DNA from 2 places in the Litoribacterium kuwaitense genome. Region 2 is predicted to be linked to the other one. Evidence: predicted binding sites of a transcription regulator. Region 2 holds the regulator's gene; the other holds the start of a gene.
The links. The regulator Rex, encoded in region 2, represses fermentation and respiration genes when NADH is low (regulators of the CRP and FNR family bind a similar motif). The targets are predictions, from matches to a motif close to TTGTGAAATATTTCACAA.
Positions count from the first base shown of each region.

Region 1: pflB (formate C-acetyltransferase) is a predicted target of Rex. The motif match lies at 2,077-2,094, and genes of this name have one in related genera.

Region 1 covers NZ_JAALFC010000013.1:44,253-50,490, reverse strand. Annotated here, with positions in the region: gene pflB (formate C-acetyltransferase) at 1-2,016, opposite strand, end outside; gene G4V62_RS09020 (PHP domain-containing protein) at 2,352-3,206, shown strand; gene G4V62_RS09015 (DapH/DapD/GlmU-related protein) at 3,232-3,864, shown strand; gene G4V62_RS20565 (GntR family transcriptional regulator) at 3,879-4,589, shown strand; gene phnG (phosphonate C-P lyase system protein PhnG) at 4,593-5,024, shown strand; gene phnH (phosphonate C-P lyase system protein PhnH) at 5,039-5,632, shown strand; gene G4V62_RS08995 (carbon-phosphorus lyase complex subunit PhnI) at 5,634-6,238, shown strand, end outside.
Region 2 covers NZ_JAALFC010000049.1:6,210-12,447, forward strand. Annotated here, with positions in the region: gene G4V62_RS16940 (ABC-F family ATP-binding cassette domain-containing protein) at 1-1,408, opposite strand, end outside; gene G4V62_RS16945 (redox-sensing transcriptional repressor Rex) at 1,687-2,337, shown strand; gene G4V62_RS16950 (twin-arginine translocase TatA/TatE family subunit) at 2,337-2,552, shown strand; gene tatC (twin-arginine translocase subunit TatC) at 2,564-3,307, shown strand; gene G4V62_RS16960 (Ppx/GppA family phosphatase) at 3,514-5,019, shown strand; gene G4V62_RS16965 (RNA degradosome polyphosphate kinase) at 5,114-6,238, shown strand, end outside.

The DNA.
Region 1 (6,238 bases), on a different contig from region 2:
CATCGTTTTTCCAAGTGCTTTAGGCACAAAGCTCGTCGTATTGGAAATACCGTCTAAAGAATTTTCGTAAGGTATTTTAGCGACACTGTTTAAAGATGCTAAGGCTCCGGATTGATCACGACCGTGGAGCGGGTTAGCCCCTGGGGCAAAAGGTTCTCCAGCACGTCGGCCATCTGGTGTGTTTCCTGTTTTCTTACCGTAAACGACATTTGACGTAATGGTGAGAATGGACAATGTCGGAACTGCGTTTCGATACGCAGTATGCTGACGGAATTTGTTCATGAATTTATTGACAATCTCGACAGCTAATGAATCGACCGCATCATCGTTATTCCCGTATTTCGGGAAATCGCCTTCGATGCGATAATCGACTGCTAGACCATCTTCATCACGAATGACGTGGACTTTTGCGTGTTTGATCGCACTCAAACTGTCAGCGACAACACTTAGTCCAGCAATACCGCCAGCCATAGTGCGAATGACATCTTTGTCATGCAATGCCATTCCAATCCGTTCATACGCATATTTGTCGTGCATGTAATGGATGACGTTTAATGTGTTCATATACAGTTTAGCTAACCAGTCTAAAACGACATCGTATCGTTCCATAACTTCTTCAAAGTCTAGTACATCAGAAGTAATTGGGCGAAGCGGTGGTGTCACTTGCATTTTCATTTTTTCATCAACACCGCCATTGATCGCATACAAGAGTGCTTTGGCGAGGTTCGCACGTGCCCCAAAGAATTGCATTTGCTTGCCAATTTCCATCGCACTCACACAGCAGGCAATGCCATAATCGTCACCATAATGCTTGCGCATGAGGTCATCGTTTTCGTATTGAATTGAGCTTGATTCGATAGACATTTTCGCACAATAGTTTTTAAAGTGCTCAGGTAATTTCGTTGACCAAAGAATGGTCAAGTTCGGCTCAGGAGCAGGTCCTAAGTTTGTTAATGTGTGCAAGAAACGGAATGAGTTTTTCGTCACAAGCGGTTCGCCTTGTAAGCTGATTCCGCCAATCGCTTCAGTTACCCAAGTAGGATCACCACTAAATAGTTCATTATATTCAGGCGTCCGTGCAAATTTTACGAGACGAAGCTTCATGATGAAATGGTCAATCATTTCTTGTGCTTCTTGTTCAGTTAGATTGCCTTCGTTTAAGTCACGTTCAATATAAATGTCTAAGAACGTTGATACACGTCCAAGACTCATCGCCGCGCCGTTTTGTTCTTTAATGGCGGCCAAGTAAGCAAAATACAACCATTGAATCGCTTCTTTGGCATTGGTGGCAGGTTTGGCAATATCAAAACCGTAAGCCGCAGCTAGTTGCTTTAACTCGTGTAATGCCCGAATTTGTTCTGAATGCTCTTCACGCTGTCGAATAATCTCTTCTGACATCACACCGTCATTTTCGAGCTGCATGTACTCTTCTTGTTTATCCTTGATTAAGAAGTCGACTCCATAAAGGGCAACGCGTCGATAGTCCCCAATAATTCGACCGCGGCCGTAAGCATCTGGTAAACCGGTGATAATCCCTACCTTCCGAGCTTTCTTCATATCAGAAGTATAGGCGTCGAATACGCCCTGGTTATGGGTTTTTCGATAGTCAGTAAAAATGCGTTCCGTTTCTTCCTCCAGCTCATAGCCATAAGACTCACAAGCGTTTTTCGCCATGCGAATGCCGCCAAATGGCATTAATGAACGTTTAAAAGGTTCGTCTGTTTGGACACCTACGATCGTTTCTTTATCTTTATCTAAGTAGCCCGGACCGTGGGACGTAATCGTGGATGGGATTTTCGTGTCCATGTCGAGCACGCCGCCCGCTTCACGTTCTTTTACGGTCAGTTCTGATACGCGTTTCCATAAATCTAGTGTATTTTCAGTTGGTGCAGCTAAAAATTGTTCATCGCCTTCATAGCATGTGAAATTCCTTAAAATAAAGTCTCTTACATCCACTTGATGTTCCCATTTCCCTGATTGAAAAGTTCGCCATGGGGTAATTGTAGCAGTAGCCATTGAGCGACCTCCTTTGGAAGTGTTGGTGAATCTACTATTATTATAACAAATAAGAATAATTTGTGAAAGAATTCACATGAAATTCTTTTAGACAATTTGTTTGGCGGAGATTTCTACGTTGAGTATATTACAGTTAAATCAATCCGTTAAACACTTGATTTCCCGAGTGTTTAACGGTTTTTTTATGGGGAACAACGTGTTTTACAGCAAATGAAATCAATAATTTACATAGCATTTACAAATCTTTAACCTTTGCAACTTGGTACCAAGTTAGACTAGGTCTGTACTTAAAAATTGCTGGCAATGCAAATGCGACTGAGCGAAAGGAGCTAGCTATGAAAGTAGAATTACACTGTCATACGACCGTATCTGATGGCTCATATACTTTTCTTGAGTTGTTGGACTTAGCAGAAAAAGAAGAGGTCGGTTGTTTAGCTGTCACAAATCATGATACGACAAAGGATATTGTTGAGATGATCGCTATCGGAAAAGAGCGCGGTATTGACATCATTCCTAGTATAGAAATCTCAGCTTTTGATTTTTTAAGAAAAAGAAGAGTGCATATTCTTGGCTATTTTATTGAACCTGGACACGAGGCAATCGAGCAACTGTGCAGCCCGCTCGTCACTCAACGTCATCAAGCGAGCTTGCAAATGATCGACAAGTTGATCGCAGCTGGATACGAGATTACCTTAGAGCAGGTCATGACATACGCAGAAGGTGGCACAGGGATTTATAAACAGCACATTATGCGCGCCTTAATTGATCAAGGATATACGTCAAGCTATTTCGGTGATTTATATAAGAAGCTTTTTTCCAGAGGACAGAACGGCATGGAAGTTGGCATTGCATATATTCCATTAGAATATGTCGATGCGAAAGCAGCAGTTGCAGCGGTTCGCAAAGCAGGCGGTGTACCTGTCCTTGCGCATCCTGGACAGTACGGCAATTTTGAAGCTGTTCCCGAGCTTGTCGAAGGCGGCTTGCAAGGCATTGAAGTGTGGCATCCACTTCATGACAAAGAAGATGAAACGTTGGCACAAGAGTTGGCGCACAAATACGATTTGGTCATGACGGGTGGGTCGGATTTTCACGGAATTTATGGAGAAAAAGACGTAACGTTAGGCAGCAAGAGTCCGGGAGCATCTTGTCTTGAAGAGTTAAAGCAAAGAAAATCGACGTCAGACTAGATTCAATGGAAGGAAATGATCTCACTTGAAGCATATTCACCAGCCACAACGTCACTCCCTGCTCTCAGCTGAACCAAACATTCACGAGAGCAGCCATATTCTTAACAGTTCTGCCGGTCAATGGGTCTCGATTGGACCACACAACAAAATTGTTGAAGCGAAAATTGATAATTATACGTACACGATGGACGATGTCACGATCAACTACAGTGACATTGGAAAATATACGTCAATTGCGTCGCATGTATGCATAAATCCGACAGACCATCCGATGGATCGCGTCACCCAGCATCATATGACGTATCGACGAAAAGATTATCACTTGGCTGAGACAGATGACGAGACCATCTTCGCTTGGCGGCGGAGTCATCGGGTCACGATTGGGCACGATGTTTGGATCGGGCACGGCGCGATCGTCATGAAGGGCGTCACTATAGGAGCAGGGGCAGTCATCGGTGCTGGCGCTATCGTTACGAAGGATGTCGAGCCTTACTCTGTCGTCGTAGGTGTGCCGGCACGTCCGATTAAAAAACGGTTTGCTCAAGAGGTCATCGACACGTTATTGGACATCGCTTGGTGGGATTGGCCACGACACATTTTGGAAGAGCGTTTCTACGAACTAAATGACTTAGATACATTTATTGCAAAATATAAGTAAAGGAGGGGAATGAAGTGCCTGAGGAATTAGACATTGTTGATCACTTAATTGCACATCTGCAGGGAGAAAAATACGAAGCTGATGATCAATTGCCATCCGAAAATGAATTAGCACATCTATTTCGTGTGCCACGCATCACGGTCAGAAGGGCGTATGAAAGACTTCAAGAACTTGGCTATATTTACACGAAGCAAGGAAAAGGCAGGTTTGTAAAGGACCGTCAGAAAAACATTCCGATCGTCTTGTTCACATATAAAAGCTTTAGTAAAAGAATGCTCGAGCTCGGATATAACTATGAGTCAAAAAATATTTTCTGTGAACCAATTGAGTATAACGACAAGATTTATCGGGCGCTTCAAGTTGAAGAGAACGAGCGGGTATTTAAGATCGGGCGGCTGCGCATCGTCGATCACGTCCCAATCGCCTTGCACATCTCCTATGTAGCTGAGCATATGTTTGACAACATTGAACAGCAAGGGAATAACATCACGTCAATGTATGACTTTTACCAAAGTAAGGGATATACAGACCTTCGCTCAAAAGAGATTAGGTTACAGATGACTTATGCCAATAAGTATGAGCGAGAATGGTTCGCTTGTTCAGGTTTGATTCCACTAATGGTCGTAGATTCGGAATGCGTCGATTTTAATTCCGGAAAGACAGTGGAGTACAGCAAGGTTTTGTACCGAGGTGACTATTTTACTTATAGCGTTGATGGAGGATAAAGGATGAAGCGAAAAAAACGTACGGAAATATTGATTAATGGTTCCCTAGAGCTCTCTTCTTCGATGGCTCAAGAAGTGTCTGATCGCTATTCAGTGACGACGATTGAAGAGCCGAATCAAGGACTCATTATGGTCAAAATGAGAGAAAGTGCCCAAAACAGTTTATTTTATTTAGGAGAAGTGCTTGTGACAGAGTGCAGAGTGCAAATTGAAGACAAGATCGGGTTAGGTATCGTAAAAGGGATTGAGCCGGAGCTTAGTTATCAACTTGCAGTGATCGATGCCGCTTACGAAGCGAATTTACCAGAAACAAACGAATGGGCGACGAAGTTACAGGCTGAAGAGGAAAAGCTTGTCCGCGCCCGTAAAGCAAATGCGGCGAAAGTCCTTAGAACGAAAGTAAACTTTGAAACAATGGTCACGGACCAAGATTGAGAGGAGCAAACTTGATGAAGATAGATTTGGTCCATGATATTCAAACGTTGTACCGGAAAGTCGTCGATGCCATGTCTAGGCCTGGGGTGCTCTCCGATTTGTCGGCGGAGTGTAACAGCGTGAAAGAAGAAGACGGTTGTTATCATTCGAGCTTGCTGTTGGCACTGATGCTTCTCGATACGGAGGTTACCTTTCATGTCGTATCACATCAGGGAGAGGCAGTCAAAAATCGTTTTTACCAATTGACTTATGCGAAAACGGCGGAAATTGGCGAAGCTGATTTTATCTTTGTGACGAGAGAAGCAGTAAATGAAGACCTAAAGCAAGTGCTTTCCAAAGCGAAAGTTGGTGAGCTCAACGATCCGCATGATTCAGCATTGATCATTATAGAAGTCGATTCTCTTACTGAGGGTCATACGCTGAAGCTCACTGGTCCGGGTATTAAAGATGAAAACGAAGTCCAAGTCAGTACCGATTTGGCTTGGTTATCGCTTCGGGAGCAGAGAAACAGTGATTATCCACTTGGTGTTGATATGGTCTTTGTCGATGCCGATCATCAGATGCTCTGCCTGCCGAGAACGACTAAAGTTTTACAGCAGGAGGTCTAGTATGGGATACGTAGCGGTTAAAGGCGGGGCGTCCGCCATTGAAGAGTCATTAAAACGAATTCAGTATGAAAGAATAAAACAGGGCACTGTCCTTGATATGAAAGACATTGAGGGTGGCATGAGAGGCTTGATAGACCAAGTCATGTCAGAAAGCAGCTTGTACAGCGAAACGCTCGCTGCGCTCGCCATTAAGCAAGCAGAAGGAAATCCTGAAGAAGCTGTTTTTCTACTACGAGCATACCGCTCGACACTACCGAGAAAGCATTATTCAAGAACGGTGACGTCAGAAGGGATGGCTGTTGAAAGAAGAATTTCCGCCAGCTTTAAAGACATTCCAGGTGGTCAAATTCTTGGTGCATCGCTTGATTACAGTCATCGTCTGCTCGATTTTGCTTTACTCGAAGAAACCGAATCAGGAGTGAAAGAATGGCTCACTGCTTTTGAGCAAGAACAAGAAGATGAAAGTGTTGCGCTTGACGACACACAGGATGTCTCGCAACTTCCAAAGGTCATTGACTATTTGCGAAGAGAAGGTCTTGTTGCCAGTTGCCCAATCGATCATAGCGAGCCTTATGATGTAACGAGAAAAAGTGCAACCTTCCCTTC
Region 2 (6,238 bases):
TGGCTTTTTGGAGCATTAAAATGGAAAGCGCCAGCCGTGCTTTTTCTCCACCACTTAAGTCATTTACGATTTTAAGGCAATCGTCTCCAGAGAATAAAAAATTGCCTAAGATGGTCCGAATATCTTTTTCTTGATAAGCAGGGTATCGATCCCACAGTTCTTGAAGTACCGTTTTATTCGAATTTAAATGCGATTGCTCTTGATCATAGTAACCAATCTTAACGCTACTCCCCCAACGGTAACTCCCTTCTTTAGGAGCTAACTTTCCACAAAGCAATTTAAATAAAGACGTTTTCCCGACACCGTTGGGCCCGACGAGTGCCACACGATCACCGCGGTGTATGGAGAAGGATGCGTTTTGAAAAAGGGGCTTCATTTGGTTTTCGTACTGAAGTGTGATCTTGTCAGCGATTAACACGTCATGCCCACTCAGTTTTGTCGTTTCAAACGAAAAGGAGACGGATTTATCATCTCCTGCAGGCCGCTCCATCCAGTCAGTTTTCTCAAGCTGTTTTCGCCTGCTTTGTGCTCGTTTAGTTGTTGACGCCCGGGCAAGGTTTCGTTGAACAAAATCTTCCATCCGTTGTTTTTCTTTCTGTTGTTTTTCAAACTCTTTGACATCGCGTTCAAATTGGTCGTATTTCGCCTGCTGATAAGCACTGTAGTTTCCAATATATTTTGTCGAACGATGACGAGCGATCTCGTATACTTCGGTCACGATTTTATCGAGAAAATAACGGTCATGTGAAACGAGCAGCAAGGCGCCTGGGTAGTTTTGTAAGTATCCTTCAAGCCATGTAAGTGTATCAATGTCTAAATGGTTCGTCGGTTCATCGAGAATCAGCAGATCAGGCTTTTTCAGCAACAGCTTTCCGAGGGCCAGCCGTGTCTTCTGACCACCACTTAAGGCAGATACCTTTGTTGTGTAATAATCAAATTGCTGAAATTGTAAACCATTTAAAATGCCACGTATGTCTGCTTCGAGCTGATAACCGTTTTGTTGTTCAAAGGAAGCGCGTAAAGCATCGTATTCCTTCATCACTTTCGTGTAAAGGGTCTCATTTTCAAGGACCTCAGCGCTCCCCATTTGCTTCTCCAAAGCCCTAATTCTTCTTTCCATTCCGAGCAAATCCTGAAATTCTTCAAGCATCTCATCCCAAATCGTATTTTCTGAGGAAACGGTCGCTTGCTGGGGAAGGTAGCCGATTTGGACAGAATTTGGTTGAATAATTGCACCGGAATCGTAGGAAAGCTCCCCTGCGATTATTTTTAAAAGTGTTGATTTACCGGCTCCGTTGCGGCCAACGACGGCAATCCGATCCTGTGATTTAATTTCCATTTTTATATTAGAAAGTATGGTTGTAGCACCAAATGCTTTTTCCAAGTCATTGATTTGTAAAATAATCATGTCTTTTGCACCTCAATTCATGTCCAAGTGTAGCGTAACCCCTCATGTTAGAGCAACATTTTCGCAAACGATACGCTGTGAATAAATTGCGAAACACGAAGGATATGGTATGATGGAGGGAGGTTGTTTTCTTTCTGCAGGTTCAATGAGGAGTGCACGTAAGGTGCCAGATCTCGCTAAAGGACAAGAGCAACTTTTTGGCAGAAATTAAAAATATCGCTTTGGTGATATATACCGTTTTCAGTTATAATGAAGAGTAATGCATAGGAGGTGGTTCGGTGGAGTCTGAACAAAAAATTCCTCATGCGACAGCTAAGCGCTTACCATTATATTATCGTTTTTTACAGAACCTGTATTCTTCAGGAAAGTTAAGGGTGTCATCCGCTGAGCTAAGTGAAGCAGTTAAAGTTGACTCGGCAACCATTCGGCGTGACTTTTCCTATTTCGGGGCGTTAGGTAAAAAAGGATATGGGTATAATGTAGAGTACTTGCTGCGCTTTTTTAGAGAGACTTTAGACCAAGGTGAAGTCACTAGAGTGAGTTTAATTGGTGTTGGTAATTTAGGAACCGCCTTTTTAAACTACAACTTCATCAAAAATAACAATACAAAGATTGAAATGGCCTTTGATAGCAATACAGAAAAAATAGGCACAGAAATTAGCGGAGTTCCTGTGTATCATATTGACGAATTATCTCGTATGAGGGAAAATGATGTGAGCGTTGCGATTTTGACTGTGCCAGCCACGGTAGCTCAGACGGTCACAGACCGTTTAATTGAAGAAGCTGGTATTCGCGGAATATTAAATTTTACCCCTGCTCGTCTGAACACACCGCCACATATTCGAGTGCATCACATTGACCTGTCGGTAGAGCTTCAGGCGCTTGTATATTTTCTTAAAACGTACCCAATGGAGGGAGGAGATTCCTAATGGGATTAGGCGGAACAAGTATCGCAATCATTGCGGTCGTGGCATTATTGATTTTTGGACCTAAAAAACTTCCAGAGCTTGGAAAAGCAGCTGGAAATACGCTTCGTGAGTTCAAGCATGCGACCCGTGGTTTGGCAAACGATGAAGATGATGACAAGAGCAAGGACAAGCCACAGCAAGCTGAGAATAAATCAGAGGATCAACGTGTTAATTAAGGTGGCATCCTATGGAAGATAATCGGACGATTCATTTGACAGAACATATGAACGAATTACGGAAGCGAGTCATTATTGTTGCCGTTGCATTCGTTGGCTTTCTGATCGCGGGTCTCTTTTTTGCTGATCCGCTTTTTGTTTATTTGAGTGAAAACGCATATCAAGAAGAACTGAAGGGCTTTCGGATACAGGACCCATTCAAGGTTTACATGCAACTGGCATTTATTATTAGCTTAATCTGTACATTTCCAATTATTTTATATCAAGTTTGGCGCTTTATAAGTCCGGGGCTTTATTTGCACGAGCGCAGAGCAACATTAAGCTACATTCCGATGATGATCGTCTTGTTTTTAATCGGTATCGCTTTTTCATACTATATCCTTTTTCCCTTTGTGCTTAACTTTATGTGGAACTTGTCGGAGAGAATGGAAATTGAGCCGCTGATCGGTGTGCAAGAGTATTTTACGTTTCTCTTTCATCTGACACTTCCTTTTGGAATCTTGTTTGAACTGCCGCTTGTCGTCCTTTTCTTGACGCGGCTCGGGTTAATTACACCGGCATTTTTAAGAAGCATTCGAAAATATTCTTATTTTGTGCTTCTCGTCATTGCCGGGTTAATTACGCCACCTGATTTAATTTCTCATATGATGGTGACACTGCCTTTGCTCCTTCTATATGAGCTATCGATCTTCATTTCCGTTTATGCGCAGCGGAAAGCCGATAAAAAAAGAGAAGAAGAACAAACAGCGCAATGATTTATTAAAAATAAAGTTTGCTGATCGTGTGCAGACAAGGTCACAAATGATCTTACCTCTTAAACGAGGACTGAGCGTAGATGTCTCTTTCACTACAAAGAGACCTGCGCTTTTTTTCGTGTTTTATAGTCGAAGGTTATTTGAAATGACGCTGTCGTGGTATGATAAAAAACGGAATGAATTTATTTGAAGGAGCGGAAAATCTCGTGAGTAAATATGCCGTGATCGATATTGGTTCAAACACGGTCCGGCTTGTCACTTATTTAGCCAAGCCGTCCGGACGCTATCAAGAACTTCACAACGTTAAGATTGTTGCTCGTCTCCGAGACGATTTAACCGACGACTTTGAACTGACAGAGGCAGGTATACAGAAGCTTCGTCGTATCGTTAGCCATTTTAAAACGATTCTCGATGATCATCAAATGAGTGACCCCATTTGTGTAGGGACAGCAGCCATTCGTCAGGCGACCAATCGTGAGGAAATTCGTCGAGCTGTAGAGACAGAAACAGGCTTTACGATGCGGATCTTGTCTGAAGAAGAAGAAGCGTACTACGGGTATTTAGCTGTGCATCATTCAACACAAGTTTCCGAAGCTGTCACAATTGACATCGGAGGTGGATCGACGGAACTCACCTATTTTTCCGATAAAAAACTACGCCATAGCATTAGCTTGCCATTTGGCGCTTTATCTTTAAAGCGTCAATTTCCAGAGGAAGGAAAGTCTACGTTAAAATCACTAAATGCTTATTTAGAAGATGCGTTTCAATCGGTTCCGTGGCTGCCAAAAGGCTTGCCTGTGATTGCCATTGGCGGAAGCGCACGAAACCTGGCTCAAATCCATCAAGCCAATGAAAATTATTCACTTGGTGGGATGCATCAGTTTGAAATCGCGCCGTATACCATTTCGGAAATATTGATTGAGCTCGCAAAAATGGATGTAGACGAGCGGAGAAACCTTGATGGGCTGTCCTCTGATCGGGCGGATATTATCGTTCCGGCCATCGCTAGCTTCGCTAAGCTCTGTAGTGTCGTCGATGCGCCTGCTTGGATTGTGAGCCGTAAAGGGTTACGTGAAGGCCTTTTGTATGAAGCCATTCATGGCGTGGGTGTACGAACAGAAAGTGTTTTAGAGGAAAGCTTGCAAGAACTGGAAGCTGATTTCGGCGTGAATGTCGACGAAACGAAAGAGATCGTCAGGCTTGCCAAAGAGCTCGCGCGTTTATTTGAATCATCTGGAGAATTTACGCTGACGGAGGAAGAGTGGAAGCTGTTAGAGCGAGCGGGCAGACTCTTTTTGCTAGGACAGTATATCGATCCTGATTCACCGAGCCAGCATACGTTTTATGTTTTGGCGAATCGTACGATTGACGGACTCTTTCACGAAGAAAGGGTCAAGCTTGCCTTAGTCGCATCCTTTCATTCAAAAAGCCGGTTGGAAGATTGGTCTGAACCTTTTAAGGATTGGTTTGATAAAAATGAGCGCAAAGCACTTTCCTATATCGGCAGCCTGCTAAAGTTTGCTAAGGCATTGAACTTAACCAATCGTCACATTGTCGATCGTATTGAGATCAACAATGCTGATAAAGACCACATCAGTCTCTCATTTTATTGTAATCAACCGAGTTTGTCCGAAGAATACCAAGCCAATAAGCACGTAAAACATGTCGAAAAAATGTTAAAGAAACAATTAGATTTATCGTTTTATGACTAAAGACGGCGGTTTTACATAAGCTTTACAATGAAGAAGGCGAACCTTTGTTACACTTACAATAAAATCGACTTTGCAGTTTTGAAAGGTGAGGTTTGTGGCTGAAAATAAACGACTTCAATTAAAAGATCATGCGTACTACAACAATAGAGAACTCAGCTGGATTGCCTTCAATAATCGAGTGCTAGAGGAAGCCGAAGATCCTTCCAACCCCTTGTTGGAAAGGCTGCGCTTTTTAGCAATTGTCACATCCAATTTAGACGAGTTTTTCATGGTCCGCATTGCAGGCTTAAAAGATCAAATTAAAGCAGGTTTTAATCAGCCTGAAAATAAAGCAGGGCTGACGCCAAGGCAGCAATTGTTCTTGGCAACTGAGGAAACGGCCAATTTAGTGCAGCGCCAGTATCAGATTTATCAACAGTTAATGCATGAGCTGCAAAAGTATTTAGGAGTGAAATGGCTTACTTATGAGGAATTAGACAATGAACAAAAAGAGCACGTTGATGGCTACTTTAGGGAGCACGTTTTTCCAGTACTGACCCCGCTTGCTGTCGACGCGTACAGACCGTTTCCTCATTTATTAAATAACAGTATCAACATGGTCGCACTCCTAAAAGCAAGAGAGGGTGGGCTTCATTACGCCATCGTTCAAGTGCCGTCGGTTTTGAAACGTTTTGTGTTTATGCCGGCGAAAGAAGGCAGCTACGGTTTAATTATGCTGGAAAATATTATTAAAGCTCATATCGGTCAGTTGTTTACCGGCTATACCGTCGAAAAAATCACTTCTTTCCGTATTACGAGGAATGCCGATTTGACCTTTGAAGAAGAAGGGGCACGGGACTTACTGAGGGTCATTGAAAAAGAAATTCAGCGTCGAGGGCGCCAAGAAGTCGTGCGCATGGAAGTGGAAAACGACCATATGGACGAATCGTTATTAACGTTTCTTATCGAGGAAAATAACAACGAGCGACGCGACGTTTTTTTCGTAAATGGGACCCTTGATTTGACATGGCTAAATTCGTTGTACAAAGAGCTTGAGCCTTTTTATGATAAGCACGTCTTTCCATCATTAATGCCGCAGCACCCTAAAATGCTCGGGCGCGACGAGGATATTTTTGAAGCGGTACGCGATCGTGATATCCTTCTTCATCATCCATACGAATCGTTTGAGCCGATCATTGATTTTGTAGAGCGGGCCGCTGAAGATCCAAATGTACTCGCC